Regions from separate parts of the Massilia putida genome, predicted to be linked through region 2. Evidence: predicted binding sites of a transcription regulator. Region 2 holds the regulator's gene; the other holds the start of a gene.

Region 1 (4,415 bases), 1.0 Mb from region 2:
GTGGGTCACCAGCTGCATGCCCAGGATCTGGTTCGCGTATTCACGCACTTGTTCCAGCGACTTGGCGACTTTCACGCCGCCGCCCTTGCCGCGGCCGCCAGCATGGATCTGGGCCTTGACCACCCAGACCGGACCGCCCAGCTCTTCAGCTGCCTTGACAGCCTCGTCAACCGACAAGCACGGAATGCCGCGCGGAACGGTCACTCCGAATTTTCGGAGGATCTCTTTGCCCTGATACTCATGGATTTTCATGCTGGCTTCCCTTCTTCTGTTACTGATGTAGTTTAGAAATGCGAATGAATAAATAAAGCGACAAATCCGGAGTCTACTCCGGACAACACTACCCCGGCACCGCCTTTAGCGACCAGCGCGGATAGTACGTTTCGACGGCGGGGCCATCGAGGCGCAGTGCGTGGCAGCGGTCCAGTTCGTAAGGCCGCTCGGTCGAGGTATCGACCGAACGGTTGGCCATCGCGTCATCGGCGAAGGCCTGGATTGCCGCGGTGGGCAGGACTTGCGCGAGTTCGGTCAGGTGGGTGCAGCCGAGTACCCCGGACAGGCGGTCCTTCAGATGCAATCGGAAATGTTTCAGCAGCGACAAGCCGATCAGCTTTTTATAAGCAGGAGCAATGGTGTCGCAGAAACCGGGATAGGGTACGGCGTCGGACGCGGCTTCGGCGTCGACGATATTCATGTCGCGGTCGATGGTCACGCGCAGCTTGAGTTCGTGCACCGGCAGGCCGGCCGGGCGGGAACCGGAAGGCAGGGCAATGTCATGCGTCTTGGTGTCGCGGATGCAGGCGTCGAGATCCCACAGGCCATCGTCGCGCGCGAACACGTCGACAGTGATGGCGCGCGTGTGCCGAGGCTTACGCGGAGCGGGTGGAGACAGGGGCATAAACACCAATGCCGGAATGCGGCGAAAAAATTTGCAGCCGTTGTGCCTGATGCACGTTGCCGCAGCTTCTACGGCAACAACCGCTCTTGCGGCGCTGCTTAAACCATGAAAGTTTAGCACAGGGTGCCGGCCTGTGCACCGTATCCTCAGTTGCCCAAGGGTTTATGAAGGGAAGATAAGGGAAGATGTTGCGAAGTTGTGATGACGAAAGCGCAAGCTTGTGCGCGTGGCTGCGTCATCGAACTGTCATAAACAAGACCGCAGTCCGTCATTCACAACAGTGAGAAGCGGGATCAGAGATCGTCTTCGTCGTCGCCGCCCTTCAGCGCGGCACGCACCGCGCTTTGGGAAAAGCCACGTTGCAGCAGAAAGCGCATCTGCTTGCTGCGCTCTTCGGCATCTTGCGGAACCCGGTTGAACTTGCGGCGCCAGACCTCACGCGCCCGTGCCGTTTCGGATTCCTTCAGTTCGGACTTGAGCTCGTCGAACGCTTCGCCGTTGACGCCATGCTGCTGGAGTTCGGCAAGTACCCGCGCGTTGCCGTAGCGGCCCGCACGCCGGTTCACCAGCGATTCGGCAAAGCGCTCCTGCGACAGCCAGTTGTTCTTTTCAAGGAAATCGAGGAGGGCTTCGACGTCGTCGCCCTCCTCCGCATATCGAGACAATTTGCGCGCCAGTTCGAGCCGGCTGTGCTCGCGCGTCGATAAATATTTCAACGCGCGAGCCTTGAGGCTCAGCTGCTGGCGCACCATCGAGGACGATTACTCGTCGTCGCCGACGGAGGCCAGCTGGGGCGCATCGCCACCGACCGGACCCGGCGGCAGTTCGCGCACGCCCAGGGCGGCGCGGACCTTGTTCTCGATCTCGCGTGCCAGTGCCGGACGCTCCTTCAAGAAGATACGCGCATTGTCCTTGCCCTGGCCGATGCGTTCGCCGCCGTAGCTGTACCACGAACCCGACTTCTCGACGATCTTGTTGTCCACGCCCAGGTCGATGATCTCGCCTTCGCGCGACGTGCCTTCGCCGTACAGGATGTCGAAGTGCGCTTCCTTGAACGGGGGCGCGATCTTGTTCTTGACGACCTTGACCTTGGTTTCGTTACCGATCACCTCGTCGCCAGTCTTGATCGAGCCGGTACGGCGGATGTCCAGACGCACGGAGGCGTAGAACTTCAGCGCGTTACCGCCGGTCGTCGTTTCCGGGCTGCCGAACATGACGCCGATCTTCATACGGATCTGGTTAATGAAGATCACCAGGGTGTTCGTACGGTTGATCGATGCGGTCAGCTTGCGCAGCGCCTGGGACATCAGACGGGCTTGCAGGCCCGGCAGGGAATCGCCCATGTCGCCTTCGATCTCGGCGCGCGGCGTCAGCGCCGCCACCGAGTCGATGACCACCATGTCGACGCTGCCCGAACGCACGAGCGCGTCCGTGATTTCCAGTGCCTGCTCACCCGTGTCCGGCTGCGAGATCAGCAGCTCGTCCAGCTTGATGCCCAGCTTTTGCGCATAGGTCACGTCCAGCGCGTGTTCGGCGTCGATGAACGCGCAGGTGCCGCCCAGCTTCTGCATCTGGGCGATGGTCTGCAGGGTCAGCGTCGTCTTACCCGACGATTCCGGACCATAGATCTCGACGATACGGCCGCGCGGCAGGCCGCCGACGCCGAGGGCGATGTCCAGGCCCAGCGAACCGGTCGAGACGGTTTGCACTTCCTCGACGGGCGCATTGGTATCCATGCGCATCACCGAGCCTTTACCAAATTGCTTTTCGATCTGCGCGAGGGCTGCTGCCAGCGCCTTGCCCTTCTCGGCTGCATTTACTGCGGATTTTTTGTCGTCCATAACTTTCTTTCTGTCCTAGAGTGATCCAAGGTGTGGGCCGCTCGCGCGATTTCAATAGGAAGTACTGTATAAAATCCCAGTGGTTTTGGCAAGCGTTATTTACAGTCGTGTGACAATCCGTTGACCGATTCGACTTGTTACGCAATATCCAACACAATATACGAAACAACGAAGGGAACCTTGAAAAACCGTCGCGAGCGGCCGCAACGCAGTTCGACAAGCGCAGCTGTACGAGCGGTACAGCCGGTCCGCCGTCACGGCGCATCGCAGCCTGCGCGGCCCGGTCCGCAGTGCAACGCGCAGCAGGTTTTTCGACGTTCTCTAATGTCCAAGCCAGAAACGAGGGAGCCGAGATGCGTATTTTACTTGCCGAAGATGACAGCGTGCTCGCTGACGGGTTGACGCGCTCGCTGCGCCAGTCCGGCTACGCGATCGATTGCGTGAAGAACGGCCAGGACGCCGACACCGCGCTGTCCACCCAGGAATTCGACCTGCTGATCCTCGACCTCGGCCTGCCCAAGCTGTCCGGCCTGGACGTGCTGCGCCGCCTGCGCGCGCGCGGCTCGCTGCTGCCCGTGCTGATCCTCACCGCGGCCGACTCCATCGAACAGCGCGTGGGCGGCCTCGACGCCGGCGCCGACGACTATATGCCGAAACCGTTCGCCCTGTCGGAACTGGAAGCGCGCGTGCGCGCCCTCACCCGGCGCGGCCAGGGTGGCGGCTCGACCGTCATCCGCCACGGGCCGCTCGTGTACGACCAGGTCGGCCGCAGCGCCTACATCAACGACCAGATGCTCGACCTGTCCGCGCGCGAACTGGGCCTGCTGGAAATCCTGCTGGCGCGCACTGGCCGCCTCGTGTCGAAGGAACAGCTCGTCGACCACCTGTGCGAATGGGGCGAAGAGGTGTCGAACAACGCCATCGAGGTCTACGTGCACCGCCTGCGCAAGAAGATCGAGACGGGCGGCATCCGCATCGCCACCGTGCGCGGACTGGGCTATTGCCTCGAGCGTCACGCGGACAGCGCCCACAAGAGCGCCGAAGCGGCCAGCGGCCACAAGTGAAACGATTCAAGCGGCGCGCCGCCGGGCCCGATCCGCTCGCCGTCGCGGAACCGCTCGACGAGCTCTACGTTCCGCCCAAACCCGAGCCGGAAGAAAGCATCCAGCACTCGCTGTTCGGCGAGATCCTCGACTGGATGCTGGCGCCGCTGCTGCTGCTGTGGCCGATGAGCATCGCGATCACGTACCTGGTCGCGAAATCGATCGCGAATCAGCCGTTCGACCACGCGCTGGAAGACAGCGTCACGGTGCTCGCCCAGCAGGTCAAGGAAGTGGACGGCAAAGTGGTCGCGCGCCTCCCCAGCACCGCGCGCGACATCCTGCGCGCCGACGACGTCGACAGCGTCTATTTCCAGATCAGCGGCCCGCACGGCGAGATCGTCGACGGCGACCGCGACCTGCCGCTGCCGAACGCGGACGACGCCGAACGCAGCGGCCGCGTGCACTTCCGCACCGAGACCCTGCACGGCGCGCCGATCCGCATCGCCTATGCCTGGGTCAACCTGCAGCCGCTGCTGGACGCTTCTCAGGAACCGCGCCTGGCCCTCGTGCAAGTGGCGGAAACGCTGGAAAAGCGCGCGCAGCTGGCCAACGAGATCATCAAGGGCGTGATCC
Region 2 (4,415 bases):
GCGGCGTGCCGACCTCGATTACTGGATCGCGAAGTACGACGGTGCCGACCTGCGCACGAACGAATACCGCTGCCCGGCGCCGCGCTTCCCGGCCATGTCGAAGGTCAACGAGGAAATCGACTATTACAGCGGCAAGATGAAGGACTGGGAGGCGTGCCACAACCGCTGGGTGAAATACCTGAACGCGTCCTTGCCGCTCACGAAGCGCATCCCGGACGATATCGCCAAGCTGCTCACGAAGGACGAGACGGACAAGGCAACGGCGCACCTGAAGGAGGTGAGCGACCGCCTGGCGGAAGACACGAAGGTGGCCGGCCGCATGGTCGTCGCCGACTTCGATGCCTGGCGCGCGGGCACCGAGGCGTACGTCAAGGAGCACAACGAGATGGTCAAGAACGCGCCGCCGCGGGACGACGGCGGCAAGTGACGGTGCGTGCCGGCGCGAAGATCAGGGCCGCTTCCAGCGGCCGATGACGCTCGCCACCTTGGTGGTAATGATATCGACCGCCGGGTCATTCGCGCCGTGGGGCAGGATGACGTCGGCGTGGCGCTTGGTCGGCTCGATGAATTGCTTGTGCATCGGGCGTACCGTTTCCAGATATTGGCCGACGACGCTCTCCATCGAGCGGCCGCGTTCGGCAATATCCCTTTGCATGCGGCGGATGAAGCGGATGTCGGCGGCGGTGTCGACAAAGATCTTCAGCGACATCATGTCGCGCAAGTCGGCGTCATACAAGGCAAACAAGCCTTCGATCACGATCACCGGAGCCGGTTTGACGGGAATGGTTCTGCTGGAACGGTTGTCGATCGTGAAGTCGTACTCCGGCATCTCGATCGCCTCGCCGTTGCGCAAGGCCTGGACGTGCCGTACCAGCAGTGGCCAGTCGAAGGCCCGGGGATGGTCGTAATTCTGCTTGCGGCGGACTTCCGGGGGGAGGTCGGATTGGTCGCAGTAGTAGTCGTCCTGCATCACGACCGACACCATGTCGGCGCCGAACGACGCCAGCACTTGCTGGGACACCGTTGACTTGCCGCTGCCGCTGCCGCCGGCGACACCAATGACAAACGGCAGGAAAGAAATCTCATTCATCCGTAAATGATACCGGATACCGGAGCGGCGACGGAACCGACAGGCGGAGCGACGACGCCTTGCTGTATCATTCGGCTCCCGTCAACGAAGCCCATCTATGCTCATCATCACCATCAAACAGGGCAAGGAAAAAAGCCTGCTGTCCGGCGACCCCTGGATTTATCTCTCCGCCATCGACAAGGTCGAGGGACGGCCCCAGGAACGCAACAAGGCCGGCGTCACGGCGGTCGTGCAGTCGTCGTCGCGCCAGTTTCTGGCGCGCGCGGCCTATAACGCCAAGTCGCAGATCGCGGCCCGCGTCTGGACGCTGCGCGAGGATGAGCCGGTCGACCACGCCATGATGAAGCGCCGCGTGCAGGCTGCGGTCGCGCGGCGTGCCATGGCGGTGCGCGGCGCCGACCCGCAGGCCCTGGTGCCCGTGATCGATGGCGAAAAAGACGGCCTGCCGGGCCTGCTGGTGCACAGCTATGGCGGGACCGGCGGTTATCTGGTGTGCCAGTTCAATGCTGCCGGCGTGGACGCGTGGAAGGTGACCATCGTGCAGGCGCTGCTTGCGGCGACGGGCTGCCCCAACGTGTTCGAACGCAGCGACGAGTTGCTGCGCAAGGGCGAGGGGCTGCCGGTCATCTGGCGCGCGCTGGCCGGCGACGAGCCGCCCCAGCGCCTGATGGTGCGAGACGGCAAGCGCCTGCTGCCGACCGATATCCGCACGGGTTTCGTCTACCCGCGCTGAAACCGGTCACGGCACGTCAGTGCCAGGAGCGCAGCAGACCGACCGCCAGGCCTTCCAGCGCGAACTCGTCCGAGCTCGGGTCGACGGTGATCACGGAAAAGTCCGGATTTTCGGGCAGCAGCTCGATCGTGGAGCCGGTCTTGCGGTAGCGCTTGACCGTCACTTCGTCGCCGATGCGGGCGACGACGATCTGGCCGTTCTTGGCGTTGTCGACTTTCTTGACCGCCAGGAAATCGCCGTCGCAGATGCCCGCATCGCGCATCGACCAGCCCTTGACCTTGAGCAGGAAGTCTGGCTTGCTGGAGAACATCGCGGGGTCGACGGAGTAGGTCGCTTCGACGTGTTCCTGGGCCAGGATGGGCGAGCCGGCAGCGACACGGCCCACGAGCGGCAGCGACATCAGGTTCGGCGGCATGGCGGGCACGAAGGCCGGCACGGCGGGCGCGGCCTTGGATTCGGCGGTGGCCTGGCCGACGAGGCGGATACCGCGCGAGGTGCCCGGTGAGATTTCGATCGCGCCTTTGCGGGCCAGGGCCTGCAGGTGTTCCTCGGCGGCATTAGCCGAGCGGAAGCCAAGCTCCTGGGCGATTTCGGCGCGGGTCGGCGGGAAGCCGGTGTTGTCGATGGCTTCCTTGATCAGGTTAAGGATCTGTTCTTGCCGTGCGGTGAGCTTTAGCATGTTCGTCTTGGTTGGTACGGGATCAGACTGTATTTTTGTACAGTATTGCGCGGCGCGCAAGGGGAATTAGTAGTTTTTTTCGTGCAGCGCGCCGCTGCACGCGTTTGCCGCCTGTTGCGTTGCGGCACGCGGCGCGCGTCCGCAGCCTGTTGCGTTGCGGCATGCTGCGCGTGTCCGACAGCGTCGCGGTGCGTCAAAGATGGCGCGCTTGACGTTTTTGCTGCTATAATGTCGGGCTTTCCCTTCCCACACTCGTCTTGACGCCGAGGTGGGCATTTGTTTAAACGTCCTTAAGGAGTGTTTCATGCGTCATTATGAAATCGTGTTTATCGTCCACCCGGACCAGAGCGAACAGGTCCCGGCGATGATCGAACGCTACAAGACCACGGTCACCTCGCGCGGCGGCAACATCCACCGCGTCGAAGATTGGGGCCGTCGTCAAATGGCTTACCAGATCCAGAAGCTGCCGAAGGCACACTACATCTGCATGAACATCGAGTGCGACAACGAGACCCTGGTCGAGCTGGAAACCGCATTCAAATTCAATGATGCCGTGCTGCGTCACCTGACCGTGAAGATGAAGAAGGCTGAAACCGCACCGTCGCCGATGATGAAGTCGGTCCAGCGCGAAGACGCAGCCAAGAGCCACCGCGCCGAGCAGGCCGCCGCTCCGGCCGCAGCCGCCTAAATCTCGCGGGAGCACCGAGCTGTAAGTGAACGAGCTGTCGCTGGTCGCAAGCATTCTGGAACGCGACACCTTGCGCTACACCCCGGCCGGCATCCCCATCGTGGGCGGCATCCTGCAACATGGATCGACGCAGACGGAGGCGAGGATGGACAGGCAGGTCGAATTCGAGATTCCCGCGGTTGCCGCGGGCGAGATTTCGGGACGATTTGCCAATGCCGAGTTGGGCGCGATGTACCGCTTCACGGGATTCCTGGCCAGGAAAAGCCGTCACAGCAAAGGCTTGGTGTTTCACATCATTGATTTCAGTGCCGCGTAACGAAATGCGGGCACGTTTTTAGATAGATACAGGAGCCTCAAAATGGCATTCGGTAAAAAGTTCGACAAAAACAAAGCTAAGCTCAAAGAGAAGCGTAAACAGCAGAACCCGCTGTTCAAGCGTAAGAAATTCTGCCGCTTCACCGCTGCAGGCGTGGAACAGGTTGACTACAAAGATGTCGACACCCTGAAGGATTTCGTCCAGGAAAACGGCAAGATCATGCCGGCACGCCTGACCGGCACCAAGGCGCACTACCAGCGTCAAGTGGATACCGCGATCAAGCGCGCCCGTTACCTGGCTCTGCTGCCGTACACCGACCTGCACAACGCTTAATTCGTCGGTCGCGACCGCAAGCATAGTCAGATTACTGGAGAATAAAATGCAAGTTATCCTGCTGGAAAAAGTCGTCAACGTCGGCAACCTGGGCGACGTCGTCAAGGTCAAGGATGGTTACGCTCGTAACTTCCTGATCCCGCAAAAAATGGCCCGCCGCGCAACGCAAGCTGCCGTGGCCGAGTTCGAAGTCAAGCGCGCCGAACTGGAAAAAGCAGCTGCCGAGAAACTGACCGCCGCTCAAGCCCAGGGCGACAAGCTGAACGGCATGACCGTCACCATCGCGCAGAAAGCCGGCGTCGACGGCCGTCTGTTCGGTTCCGTGACCAACTTCGACATCGCCGAAGCCCTGACCAAGCAAGGTTTCGCCGTCGAGAAGGCACAAGTGCGCATGCCGACCGGTCCGCTGAAGACCACCGGCGAGCACCCGGTGTCGGTCGCTCTGCACACCGACGTCGTGGTGGAAATCACCATCGCTGTCGTGGGCGAAGCTGCTTAATTAAAGTTTCAAGGTAATACCGTCGTCCCCGCGAAAGCGGGGGGCCAGATTTGCGAGTCGATACGCAAGCACAGGTC

Evidence for each region. Region 2 encodes LexA, which represses DNA repair genes until DNA is damaged. Its sites were predicted from a motif close to ACTGTATNNNNATACAGT; they were not measured.
Region 1: recA (recombinase RecA) is a predicted target of LexA. The motif match lies at 2,803-2,820, and genes of this name have one in related genera.

The regions. Positions count from the first base shown of each region.
Region 1 is NZ_CP019038.1:3,368,616-3,373,030, forward strand. It holds gene sucC (ADP-forming succinate--CoA ligase subunit beta) at 1-252, opposite strand, end outside; gene BVG12_RS17185 (DUF2889 domain-containing protein) at 341-898, opposite strand; gene recX (recombination regulator RecX) at 1,192-1,650, opposite strand; gene recA (recombinase RecA) at 1,660-2,739, opposite strand; gene BVG12_RS17200 (response regulator) at 3,093-3,803, shown strand; gene BVG12_RS17205 (sensor histidine kinase) at 3,800-4,415, shown strand, end outside.
Region 2 is NZ_CP019038.1:2,323,212-2,327,626, reverse strand. It holds gene BVG12_RS12625 (tetratricopeptide repeat protein) at 1-427, shown strand, start outside; gene udk (uridine kinase) at 449-1,090, opposite strand; gene BVG12_RS12615 (class I SAM-dependent rRNA methyltransferase) at 1,188-1,823, shown strand; gene lexA (transcriptional repressor LexA) at 1,840-2,502, opposite strand; gene rpsF (30S ribosomal protein S6) at 2,807-3,190, shown strand; gene priB (primosomal replication protein N) at 3,216-3,506, shown strand; gene rpsR (30S ribosomal protein S18) at 3,549-3,839, shown strand; gene rplI (50S ribosomal protein L9) at 3,886-4,338, shown strand.